3 regions of the Streptomyces sp. NPDC004284 genome follow, and region 1 is predicted to be linked to each of the others. Evidence: riboswitches for the same ligand, from Rfam matches in the RefSeq annotation. Region 1 holds a riboswitch; each other region holds the start of a gene.
What was found. Region 1 has a riboswitch for S-adenosylmethionine ahead of ACFYUS_RS21045 (aminotransferase class V-fold PLP-dependent enzyme). Riboswitches for the same ligand answer to the same signal wherever they lie in the genome.
Positions count from the first base shown of each region.

Region 2: it holds a riboswitch for S-adenosylmethionine, as region 1 does, so the genes downstream of both, ACFYUS_RS37660 (IclR family transcriptional regulator) here and ACFYUS_RS21045 (aminotransferase class V-fold PLP-dependent enzyme) in region 1, are expected to answer to the same signal.
Region 3: it holds a riboswitch for S-adenosylmethionine, as region 1 does, so the genes downstream of both, thrC (threonine synthase) here and ACFYUS_RS21045 (aminotransferase class V-fold PLP-dependent enzyme) in region 1, are expected to answer to the same signal.

Region 1 covers NZ_JBIAMJ010000007.1:383,292-387,459, forward strand. The annotation lists gene ACFYUS_RS21035 (rhomboid family intramembrane serine protease) at 1-659, shown strand, start outside; gene ACFYUS_RS21040 (Lrp/AsnC family transcriptional regulator) at 656-937, shown strand; gene ACFYUS_RS21045 (aminotransferase class V-fold PLP-dependent enzyme) at 1,009-2,406, opposite strand; SAM riboswitch class IV at 2,593-2,709, opposite strand; gene trpD (anthranilate phosphoribosyltransferase) at 2,797-3,861, opposite strand; gene ACFYUS_RS21055 (cytochrome bc complex cytochrome b subunit) at 3,996-4,168, opposite strand, start outside.
Region 2 covers NZ_JBIAMJ010000026.1:55,926-60,093, reverse strand. The annotation lists partial or broken gene ACFYUS_RS37665 (transposase family protein) at 436-1,040, opposite strand; gene ACFYUS_RS37660 (IclR family transcriptional regulator) at 1,327-2,049, opposite strand; SAM riboswitch class I at 2,240-2,381, opposite strand; gene ACFYUS_RS37655 (transposase) at 2,833-3,168, shown strand; partial or broken gene ACFYUS_RS37650 (IS3 family transposase) at 3,165-3,407, shown strand; gene ACFYUS_RS37645 (hypothetical protein) at 3,439-3,594, shown strand.
Region 3 covers NZ_JBIAMJ010000011.1:107,102-111,269, forward strand. The annotation lists gene thrC (threonine synthase) at 1-1,296, opposite strand, end outside; SAM riboswitch class I at 1,290-1,433, opposite strand; gene ACFYUS_RS26180 (glucosyl-3-phosphoglycerate synthase) at 1,555-2,496, shown strand; gene ACFYUS_RS26185 (trehalose-6-phosphate synthase) at 2,579-3,934, shown strand; gene ACFYUS_RS26190 (hypothetical protein) at 3,996-4,168, opposite strand, start outside.

The DNA.
Region 1 (4,168 bases):
TCGCCGCCTGCTGCCTGCTCTTCGTGATCAGCCCGGTCGCCGGAATCAATCCGGCGTACGGCACGGGCGACGAGCTCCTGGCCGCGCAGGGCGCCTACTTCCGCCGCTGGGGCGTCGTGCCCGCCGAACTGACGAGCGGCGATCCGCGCGCCCTGCTCACCCCGCTGACCGCGCTCTTCGTCCACGGCAGCTGGCTCCACCTGCTCGGCAACATGCTCTTCCTGTACGTCTTCGGAGCGATGGCCGAGGAGCGCATGGGGCCGGTCGAGTTCTGCCTCTTCTATCTGGGGACCGGCTACGTCGCCCTGCTCGGGTACGCGGTGGCGCACGCGGACAGCGAGCAGACCCTCGTCGGGGCCTCCGGGGCGATCTCCGCGGTGCTCGGGGCCTTCCTCTTCCTCTTCCCGCGCTCCCGGGTCACCAGCCTCTTCCCCTTCCTGTTCTTCCTGCCGCTGCGCTTCCCCGCCTGGATCGTGCTGATCTTCTGGTTCACGCTCCAGTGGCTGGCCGCGCGGGCGGCGGGCGCGGGACCCGGGGTCGCCTATCTGGCCCATGTCGTGGGCTTCTCCGTCGGCTTCCTCTACGCCTGGGGGCGCTTCCGCGGTGGGGATAGAGTGAAAGCCCCAGCCGCGGCGACCGAGGGAGAAAGCCAGCCGTGATCACCGCGATCGTGCTCATCAAGACCAGCGTGGACCGCATCCCCGAGATCGCCGAGTCGATCGCCGCGCTCGACAGCGTCAGCGAGGTCTTCTCGGTCACCGGTACGTACGACCTGATCGCCATGGTCCGGGTGCCGCGCCACGACGACCTGGCGGACGTGATCCCCGGCCGGATCAGCAAGATCCCGGGCGTCGAGGCCACGGACACCCACGTCGCCTTCCGCACGTACTCCCAGCACGACCTGGAGGCGGCCTTCGCCATCGGCCTGGAGTCCTGACACCGCGCACGCGGCATGGCTGAAGGGGGCCTCCCGGCCGGGAGGCCCCCTTCACCCGTACGAGTGGCTGATCAGCCGCGGTCCGGGACGCAGCGGCCGTCCTCGGTGCGGTACTTCCACTGCGCGCCGTCCCGGACGAGCTCCTTCACGGCGCCGACGAACCGCTCCACGTGCTCGTCCGGCGTACCGGCGCCGAAGCTCACCCGGATGGCGTTGAGGGACCGCTCCCCCGGGTTCGCCTCGGGGGCGCCGCACTCGCCCGGGTCCTGCGGGTCGCTGCCGAGCAGGGTGCGGACCAGCGGGTGGGCGCAGAAGAGACCGTCGCGGACGCCGATGCCGTACTCGGCGGAGAGCGCGGCGGCGAAGTGGGAGCTGTTCCAGCCCTCCACGACGAAGGAGATGACGCCCACGCGGGGCGCGTCGTCGCCGAAGAGCGAGAGGACGCGCACCTCGGGCACCTCGGCGAGGCCCTCGCGGACCTTGGCGATCAGGTGCCGCTCGCGGGCGACGAGGGAGTCGAAGCCGGCCTCGGTGAGCGCCTTGCAGGCGGAGGCGATGGAGTAGACGCCGATGACGTTCGGCGAACCGGCTTCGTGCCGGGCCGCGGTGGTGTGCCACTCCACGTCCACACCACCGTCGGCCCGACGGGCCACCTTGCGGGAGGCTCCGCCGCCCGCGAGGTAGGGCTCGGAATCCTGCAGCCAGTCGGCCCGCCCGGCGAGCACGCCGGAGCCGAAGGGCGCGTACAGCTTGTGCCCGGAGAAGGCGACCCAGTCCACGTCCAACTCCCTTACGGAGACCGAGTGGTGGGGCGCGAGCTGGGCGGCGTCGAGCACGATCCGGGCACCGTGCGCGTGCGCGGCGGCGGCGAGCTCCCTCACCGGCCACAGCTCACCGGTCACGTTGGAGGCACCGGTCACGCAGACCAGGGCCGGGCCGTAGGGGTCGCGGTCGGCGAGGGCGCGCTCCAGGGTCTCGACGGCCTGCCGCGGGGTGCGCGGCGCGTTGAGGTAGGTGACGCGGGCGTCGCGCCAGGGCAGCAGGGAGGCGTGGTGCTCGGTCTCGAAGACGAAGACCTGGCAGTCCGCGGGAATCACGGCGGCGAGCAGGTTGAGCGAGTCGGTGGTGGAGCGGGTGAAGACGACCTGGTCGCCGGGGCGGCAGTCGAGGAACTCGGCGACGGTGGCGCGGCTGTTCTCGAAGAGGTCGGTGGAGAGCTGGGAGAGGTAGCCGGCGCCGCGGTGCACGCTGCCGTAGTACGGGGCGTACGCGGCGACGTCGTCCCAGACCCGCTGGAGGGCCGGCGTGCTGGCCGCGTAGTCGAGCGCCGCGTAGGTCACCTCGCCGCCGGTGACGAGCGGGACGGTGACGTCCCGGCCGAGGACCGGCAGCGGGGCGGCGCAGCAGGGGTCGGTGGACTCGGCGGCGGCAGCGGTCTCGACGGTGGCGGCGTTCGGGCGTGCGGACATGGCGGTATCTCCCGGCATAAAAGGGGCGCGAAAAGGCGTGAAGGGGCCCGCGGGGCGGCAGCGCGCGAAGGGCTGCGCCGCACTACGGGTGGAGAGGGGAAGAGGGGCCGAAAGGGCCCTAACGCATTCGCTTGCTCACGAGACAACGCTCCCTAGAGGACCAAGGACCCCAAGGTGTGGCGCAGGGGTCCGCGCTTGCCGCAGGCTTCTGCTCGTACGGCCTGGTCTTCACCCGGGGCACCCCGCCACGGACGGAGGGTTGCCGGACAGCCGGCCGGGGCCTTGCAGCTGTCACTCATGACCTGTTTCAGAACTTATGCCAGACGATCTCTACGCCGCAACCCCGTCCCGGCATCCGGGACGGGGTCGCAATGCTCCGTTCATACGACCTCAGGCGTTGCTGGCGGCGATCCACCGCTCCAGGGAGCGGCGGGCCGCGCCGGAGTCGATCGACTCGGCCGCCTTCGCGATGCCGGCACTCAGCTGCTCCGCCAGGGTGCCCGTGCCGGGCTCCAGGGCGGTGAGCGCCGCCGCCGCGTTGAGCAGCACCGCGTCCCGTACCGGACCGGTCTCCCCCGCGAGCAGCCGGCGGGCCACGTCGGCGTTGTACGAGGCGTCGGCGCCGCGCAGGGCCTCCAGGGGGACGAGCTCGATGCCGACGTCCCGCGGGTCGAAGCGCTCCTCGGTGACGCCGCCGTCCTTGACCACCCAGACCCGGGAGGTGGAGGTGGTGGTCAGCTCGTCGAGGCCGTCGTCGCCGCGGAAGACGAGGGCGGAGTTGCCGCGCTCGGCGAAGACCCCGGCGACGACCGGCGCCATCCGCGGGTCGGCGACGCCGACGGCCTGGGCCCGCACCTTGGCCGGGTTGGTCAGCGGACCGAGGACGTTGAAGGTCGTCCGGATGCCCAGCTGGCCGCGGGCCGCGGCGACGTGCCGCAGCGAGGGGTGGAACTTGATCGCGAAGCAGAGGGTGATGCCGGCCTCGTCGGCGACCTCGGCGACCCTCCGCGGGCTCAGGTTGAGGTTGACGCCGAGCTTCTCCAGGACGTCGGAGGAGCCGGAGGCGGAGGAGGCGGCGCGGTTGCCGTGCTTGACGACCTTGGCACCCGTCCCGGCGACCACGATCGACGCCATCGTGGAGATGTTCACCGTCTTGGCGCCGTCGCCGCCGGTGCCGACGATGTCGACGGTCTTCCCGGGCACCTCGATGACGTTGGCGTGCGCGTACATGGTCCGTACGAGGCCGGCGATCTCCTGCACGGTCTCGCCCTTGGCGCGCAGCGCCACCATGAATCCGGCGATCTGCGCGTCGGTCGCCTCGCCGCTCATGATCAGGTCCATCGCCCAGGCCGTGTCGTCGGCGGTGAGGTCCTGGCCGTCGAGGAGACCGTTCAGCAGGACGGGCCAGGAGCGGCCCGCCGACGTAGGTCCTCCAGCGGGGGTCGCAGCGCTCATGGCAGCTCCTGTGATGATCACGTGACGGATACGGTTCCACCCTATCGACCTCCGGGGACGGCAAAGAGCCCCGTCCATCGAATGGACGGGGCTCTCGCCGTGGCGACACCTACAAGGTCAGGTGTTCAGGGGGATCAGTGGTGGCCGTGGCCGCTCTGGATCTCCTTGTACTCCTCGACCGTGGGCTTGGCGACCTGGCTGTCGTCGCCGTAGTAGCCCTTGTTGAGCTTGACCCGGAGCTTCTCCATGCGGCCGATCTTGCGCTCGACGCCGTTCTCGTCGACGGCCGGCGGAAGCTCAGCCGCCT
Region 2 (4,168 bases), on a different contig from region 1:
TGTGAAGTGATGATGCTGCCCTGCCCTCGGAAGGTATAGCCGCCGGGCGGGCGGACGTCGGATCCCACGCGTGGTGCACCACAGCCCCGGACCCGACCGTGAGAACAACGGACCACCCGCACCCGTAGGCAGTGTCGGCCCCTTCCCGCGCCTGTCGGGCGACCACCTCGGGTATCGGCGTGGAGGTGCCTCTCGGACGCGCAAGGGGATCGGCGGGTGACTGGGAGGCTGGAAGGCCGCGCAATGGGGCGAAAGACGGTACGACCCGCGGTCCAAGAGCCCGTGGGCCGAGTTCGATCGAGCTCCGTCTGCAGGGAAGGCGGATGACCAGACCTGATGACGGACGCTGAGTGGCTTGACCACTGGCTGCAATGGGCTCCGGCCCTGTCGGGGACGGCCTTGGAGCGGATCGTGGAGCACCTGACTGAACCTCTTTCATCCTGAAGAGGCACAGGTCAGCAGGGTGTGGACGGCTTGGACGAGCCGGCTGACGCGGTTGGTCGAGCAGCGGGCCCGGCGTAGGATCCGCCACTGCTTGAGCTGGGCGAAGACGCGTTCGTCAGGGGCGCGGAGTCGGGCATGGCCGCGGTTGAACTGCTGATGGCGGGCTGGCTGGATGCTGTGGTGATGGTGATAGGGGGTGCGGACGGTGGCGCCGGCGCCTTGGCAGGCGCGGTCCGCGAGGACGAGGATCTGCCGGGTGAGGCAGGCCTGGACGACGGCTGTGGGCACGGGCCGCGGTCAGGTCGTGGGTGCGTCCCGGTGTCGCGCGGGAGAACCACAGAGGTGTGCCGTCGGGTCGGGCGATGACCTGAACGTTCATGCCGTGCCGGCGGTGTTTCATGTGAAGCTTGCTTGAAGCAGCCGAGCCGTCGGCAGGGCGAGTTCAGTTCACACCTTCCGGCGTAGACGAGCCACGAAACATGCTCGACCAGCTCGTACGGGACGTCGAGCGTGGAAGGATACGGAACCAACGAAGCCTCCCGGCCGATGGTCGTGTTGGGTGAGATCACACCATCGACGACGAGGGGCTTCGCCACGTCATCACCCCCTCCGATCAGGTCTTATAACCCTCTAGAGGCGGGATGAAAGAGGTTCACCAAGTAAGCCCGTCCGAGGCCCGTCACCGTCGGCGGCCACATGGTTCAGCGAGAGCCGATACGGGTCTTCCAGGGCGCCGTCCGGGTAGGGGTGCGGGACCAGGGCAGTGGTGCGGTCTTCCTCGGCGTGGCGCACAAGGCCCACAGGGCCTCGCGACGATCAGGCCGGGGAAGTCTGGACACGCAGGCCGGGGGAGAGGCGGGACCTCACGTGGTGTTGCCGGGGTCAGGGGTGGGAGACGACTTCGGTGAGGCGGTCGGCCGCGTCGACGGCGGCCTTTGCGAGCCGGGCGCCGGGGTGTCTGGTGAGGCGTTGGATCGGGCCGGTGACCGTGACGGCGGCCACGACACGGTGGGACGAGTTGCGGACCGGTGCCGAGACGGAGGCCATGCCGGGTTCACGCTCACCGATCGACTGGGCCCAGCCCCGGCGCCGTACGCCGCTGAGGGCGGTGGCCGTGAAGCGAGCACCCTGCAGGCCTTCGTAGAAGCGCTCGGGTTCCTCCCAGGCCAGCAGGACCTGGGCGGCTGAACCGACCTTCATGGGGAGCGTGGACCCCACCGGCACGATGTCGCGCAGGCCGGAGGTCCGCTCGGCGGCGGCGATGCAGACGCGCATCTCGCCCTGGCGCCGGTAGAGCTGCGCGCTCTCGCCGGTGGCGTCCCGGAGGGAGGTGAGGACCGGGCCGGCCGCGGCCAGCAGGCAGTCCTCACCCGCGGCGGCCGAGAGTTCACCGAGTCGAGGGCCGAGGACGAAGCGGCCCTGCAGGTCCCTGCCGACCAGGCGGTGGCGTTCGAGTGCGAGGGCGAGCCGGTGGGCCGTGGGCCGCGACAAGCCGGTGGAGGCGACCAGTCCCGCCAGAGTGGCGGGGCCCGACGCCAGCGCACCGAGAATCACCGCGGCCTTGTCGAGGACGCCAACACCACTAGAAATATCCGAAATGTCCATGAAAAGGGGTACTCCAGTCTCGGTCCGCGAGCGATGGCGCGCGGCGACCTCACGCAGGGGAGGGCAGGGATGATCAGAGGGAAAGGGCCGAAGCAGTCGGCCGATATGCCGCGTCGATCACGAGATGGGTACGCAGAAAGCCCGGGGCGGATGGAACCGGGGCGAAAGGCAGCACAGAGAGCACCGTGTCTCCTCATCTTTTCCCGCGCCACGTTGGCGCGGGCCGGAGTTGGCACTGATCCCGACGGCGCGGCGCGAACATGGAACGCCGAGTCGACCGGGGAGTTGCCGGGGCTTCGTAGGGCCGGTCCCTCCACCCCTCTGGATGATTCGCGAGGAACCATACAAGACTCCCGGGGTTACCTGCCAATGGCTTCCTGCCCAGGAAGGCGGCAGGTCAGGTCAGCCGTGACGCCGTCAGCGGGTGAACCGAATCCGGGCGGGACCGCGGGAGCGGGGTGGGGCAAGAGACTCCGGACGGTCGTGCCGGCCCGCTGCGGGCAGCCGGACGGGCCGGGGCTCATGAGCTGGGCAGCAACCGCCATGCCGTCCTGTCGCTGGTGAACGCCGACGCCGTCTGGATGCGGGGAGGCCGGCGGTCTGTGCCGCCGCGCCTCCGATCCGTCCGCCCCGCCTGGGTACCGTCTCTCCAGTCCGTTCTCGCGGGGTTCGAGCGGGCTGTTGATGTGGCGCCGGCGAGGCGTGGCTCGTCGGCGGGCGGTGTGGCAGGGGGCTTTCGGGCCCTGACCACGGGTTTTGGACGCCGGAGAGACTTGGATCTTGGTGGTCCAGGAGAACCGAGTCCCCGTGGGGATGAAGCACTACCCCGCCGAGTTCAAGGCGGACACGGTTGCGTTGTACCGGTCGCGGCCGGGAGCGACAGTCAGGTCGGTCGCCGGTGATCTCGGGGCGGACACCGAGACGCCGCGGAACTGGATCCGGGCCGCCGACGGGCGCCGGCCCGGCGTTCATTCCGCGCCGCCGACCACCGCTCAGGCGGGCGGTGGCGACGCTCGGGCGGAGCCGACCGCTGCCCGGAAGAGGGTTCGTGAGCTGGAGGAAGAGCGCGACATCCTCCGCAAGGCGGCCCGGCATTTCGCGACGGAGGCGCGCTGGTGAACCGCTGCCGGTTCGTTGAAGATCACCAGCGCCGTCACGGCGTGAAGCGGCTCCCCGGCCTCCTCGGCCTCTCCCGATCGAGCTTCTACCACTGGCGTCGCACCGCGGCCGCAAGGGCGGCCCGGCGGATCGCCGAGGCCGGGCTCGCGGCCCGGACACGCAAGGTCCACCAGGACTCCGACGGCACCTACGGCGCCCCCGGGATCACCACCGAGCTCCGCGACGAGGGCGGCCCGGTGGTGAACCACAAGGGTGGTGAACCAAAGGGGGGTGAACCACAAGTGGGTCGCGAGGATCACGCGGACCATCGGGCTCGAGGGGGTGCGTCTGCGCCGCCGGCACCGCACCACCCTCGCGGACCGGGCGGCTTCGAAGGCGCCGGATCTGATCGGCCGTGACTTCATCGCTGTCGCGGTGAACACGTAGTACGTCGGCCACATCACCTACCCGTCGGTCAGCGACGCGAAGCCGCTCTATCTGGCGACCGTCATCGACCTCGCCTCACGCCAGGCCACCGACGGCCTGCCTGGCGACGGCATCAACCCCCGATACGCACGATCCTGGCATCGCTGGCCAGGTCCCGCGAAGACTGAACCGCCCGACCCCCACCGCACCATGAGGGTCACACAAGTCGGTCTCGACTCCACCGGCCGGCCATCACCGGGGCAAGGTCTGGGTGACGCACCACAGCCTGCGCGGGAGGCCGCCTTCCTCGAAGGCGTGCACTTCGTCCAGGTCCCATCCCAGCCCTCTGCGAGGGCGTCGACCAGGTCGCGGGGGAAGAAGTGGACGGTGAGCCGCCGTGCTCCCAGAAGCCCTGCCGCGGCCGGCAGCCAGCCGCCCTCACCGATGGGAGGCGCCTGGTGCGAGCAGGCCGGTGACCTCGTCGACGCCTTCTGCCGAGAGGGGTACGCCTCCCGCCCCCTTTGCCCGAGGTGAACGCTCGCCTCGTACCCTCCGCACATGACCAACGATCCGTTCCAGTGCCGCTGTGTCCTCT
Region 3 (4,168 bases), on a different contig from region 1:
GGCGTCGCGGAACGCGTCCAGGCTCGGGCGGATGGTGGCGGTCGCCTGAGAGGTGTCGGCCACCGCGTCCAGGGTCTTGAGTCCGTCGCCGGTGTTGAGGACGACGGTGGTGAGGTTCGGGTCGATGAGACCGGCCTCGACGAGCTTCTTGGTGACGCCGACGGTCACGCCGCCCGCGGTCTCGGCGAAGACGCCCTCGGTCCGCGCGAGGAGCTTGATGGCGTCGACGACCTGCTCGTCGTTCACGTCCTCCACGGCGCCGCCGGTGCGGCGGGCGATGTCGAGGACGTACGGGCCGTCGGCCGGGTTGCCGATGGCGAGCGACTTGGCGATGGTGTTCGGCTTCTGGGGCCGTACGACGTCGTGGCCGGCCTTGAAGGCCGCCGACACCGGGGAGCAGCCCTCGGCCTGGGCGCCGAAGATCTTGTACGGCTTGTCCTCGACGAGGCCGAGCTTGATGAGCTCCTGGAGACCCTTGTCGATCTTCGTGAGCTGGGAGCCGGAGGCGATCGGGATGACGAGCTGGTCGGGGAGGACCCAGCCGAGCTGCTCGCAGATCTCGTACGCGAGCGTCTTGGAGCCCTCGCCGTAGTACGGACGGAGGTTGACGTTCACGAAGCCCCAGCCCTCGCCGAGCGGGTCGCCGATGAGCTCCGAGCAGAAGCGGTTGACGTCGTCGTAGTTGCCCTCGATGGCGACGAGGTCACCGCCGTAGACACCGGCCATGACGACCTTGCCCTGCTCCAGGTCGTGCGGGATGAACACGCAGGAGCGGAAGCCGGCGCGGGCGGCGGCGGCGCCGACGGCTCCGGCCAGGTTGCCGGTGGAGGAGCAGGAGAGGGTGGTGAAGCCGAAGGCGCGGGCGGCTTCGAGCGCCTGGGCGACGACCCGGTCCTTGAAGGAGTGGGTCGGGTTGCCGGAGTCGTCCTTGACGAAGAGCTTGCCGGGGGCGACGCCGAGCTCGCGGGCCAGGTTGTCGGCCTTGACGAGCGGGGTCCAGCCGGGGTTCAGGTTCGGCTTCTCGGCGACGTCGGCGGGGACGGGCAGCAGCGGGGCGTAGCGCCAGATGTTGGCGGGGCCGGCCTCGATCCGCTTGCGCAGCGCCTCGGGGTCGCCGGTGGGAAGGTCGTACGCGACTTCGAGCGGTCCGAAACAGAGTTCGCAGGCGAAGATCGGGCCGAGGGGGAAGACTTCACCGCATTCGCGACAGGAGAGCCCGGAAGCGGGACCGAGGTCGACGGAGGTTGCGGGGGTAGCGGTCTGTACAGCCATGGAGGCGAGGCCCTTTCTCCTCATCTTTCCCATGACGAATTTTTCGCCATGAGACGGATTTGGCACCTTCCCTAGCCGGGGACCTCGCTGTGCGAGACAAACCGACTGGAGGGTTGCCGGGGCTTCAACGGGCCGTTTCCCTCTGCCCCTCTGGATGAGCGGTATTCGATTGTGAGACGCGGGCGGCACCCCGACATGCATCGGGCATCCGCGTTGTTCAAGACTGTAACCGAAGGCCTCGAAGGTGGAGACCGACGTCCGATCCGCGAGATGGAGATCACGTTGCTGGAGGAAGTGGAGCGCTGGCTGGCCCGGCGGTCCTGGTCCGTGTCCGACCGCCCGCTGGACCGGGTGCTCGCCGCCAAACGGGGGACGACGGTCAGCGTCGTCCTGCCCGCCCTGAACGAGGAGGCGACGGTCGGGGACATCGTCTCCGTGATCCGCCGCGATCTGATGACCGAGTCCGTCCCCCTCGTCGACGAACTGGTGGTGATCGACTCGGGCTCCACCGACCGTACGGCGGAGGTGGCGGCGGCGGCCGGCGCGCGGGTCGTCGCGCGGGACGCGATCCTCCCCCGCATACCGGCGGTCCCCGGCAAGGGCGAGGTGCTCTGGCGGTCACTGATGGTGACGAACGGGGACGTGGTCTGCTTCGTGGACGCGGACCTGCGGGACTTCTCGGCGGACTTCGTGACGGGAATCGTGGGCCCGCTGCTCACGGACCCGGACGTGGACTTCGTGAAGGCGATGTACGACCGCCCCTTCGGAGACACCCCCGGTCAGGGCGGCCGGGTGACGGAGCTGGTGGCCCGCCCGCTCCTGAACCTCCACTGGCCGCAGCTGGCCGGCTTCGTGCAGCCGCTGGGCGGCGAGTACGCGGCCCGCCGCTCCCTCCTCGAACGGCTCCCCTTCCCCGTCGGTTACGGAGTGGAGCTGGGCCTGCTCGTGGACGCCCTGCACACGGTGGGTCTGGACGCGCTCGCGCAGGTGGACGTGGGCGTGCGCAAGCACCGCCACCAGGACGGGCAGGCGCTGGGCCGGATGGCGGCCGCGATCTACCGGACGGCGCAGCTGCGGCTGTCCCGGGGCCATCTCGTACGGCCCCGGCTGACGCAGTTCGAGCGGGGCGAGCAGGGCTTCGAGCCCCGGACGTACGCGGTGGACACGGAGGAGCGGCCCCCGATCGCCGAGATCGCGGAGTACGCGCGACGCCGCGTGGCGTGACGCTCGACGACGCCGCGTGGCCGGATCGGCTCGTCTCGTATACGTACGTTTGAGCATTTACGGGACGGGCTAGGTTCGCCACATGGCTACTGTGCTCGTGGCATCCAACCGGGGCCCGGTCTCGTACGTGCTCGCCGAGGACGGCTCGCTCGACACCAGACGGGGCGGCGGCGGCCTGGTCTCGGCCCTGAGCACCATCGACGCCCGGGAGGGCCTCTGGGTGTGCGCGGCGCTCGGCGAGGGCGACAGGGAAGCGGTCCGGCGGGGCGTCGCCGAGCAGGGCGTACGGATGCTGGACATCGCCCCGGACGTGTACGCCGACGCGTACAACGGCATCGCGAACTCGGTGCTGTGGTTCCTCCACCACCACCTGTACGACATCCCGCGGGAGCCGGTCTTCGACACGGGGTTCCGCCGCCGCTGGGAGTCGTACCGCACGTACAACCGCGCCTTCGCGGAGGCGCTGGCGGCGGAGGCGGCGGAGGGGGCGGCGGTCCTGGTGCAGGACTACCACCTGGCGCTGGTGCCCGGGCAGCTCCGCGACCTCCGCCCCGACCTGCGCATCGCCCACTTCACGCACACGCCGTGGGCGTCCCCGGAGTACCTCGGCATGCTCCCGGCGGACATCCGCGGGGAACTCCTCCGGGGCATGCTGGGCGCGGACCGGCTGGGCTTCCACACCCGGGCCTGGGCGAAGGCGTTCGAGGAGGGCGCGGGCGACCTGGGGCGCACGGAGGTCGCGGCGCACCCGCTGGGCGTGGACGGCGAGGAACTGCGGGCACTGGCGTACCGCCCGGAGGTGGACGAGAGGCTGGCGCGGCTCCGCTCGGAGATCGGCGACCGCAGGACGATCGTCCGGGTGGACCGCACGGAACTCTCGAAGAACATCCTGCGAGGCCTCCAGGCCTACCGCGAACTCCTGACCGCGCACCCCGAATGGCGCGACAGGGTCGTCCACCTGGCCTCGGCGTACCCCTCGCGCCAGGACCTGGAGTCGTACAGGTCGTACACGACGGCGGTGAGCGACCTGGCCGAGGAGATCAACACCGAATTCGGCACGGCGGACTGGCAGCCGGTCCTGGTCTCGGTGAAGGACGACTTCACCCGCTCCCTGGCGGCGTACCGCCTCGCGGACGTGGCCCTGGTGAACCCGGTGCGCGACGGCATGAACCTGGTCGCGAAGGAGATACCGGTCGTCTCCGAGACGGGCTGCGCGCTGGTCCTCTCCCGGGAGGCGGGGGCGTACGAGGAACTCCACGAGGACGCCCTGACCGTGAACCCCTTCGACGTCTCGGAAACGGCGGAGGCCCTCCACACGGCCCTCACGATGCCCCCGTCGGAACGCGCGGACCGCACGAAACGCCTGGCGGCGACGGCCACGGCGCACCCGCCGCAGCGGTGGTTCCTGGACCAGCTGGAGGCACTGCGGGAGCGGTGAGCCGGCAGCCCCGCTCCGCCCGACGGCGCGGGCGGGGCGGGGCTGCCGTTCAGGCTGCCGTTCAGGAGGAGAGGCGGTTCAGTGCCGCGGTGGCGATGCCTTCGACGTGGGCCGGGGCGTAGCCGGGCCGGCTGGTGAGCTCGACGACGGCGACCTTGGTGCCGCTGCGCAGGACCGCGACCCCGCCGGTGGCGGTGCCGTCGCCGTTGTAGGCCGGGTACCAGCGGGCGGTGC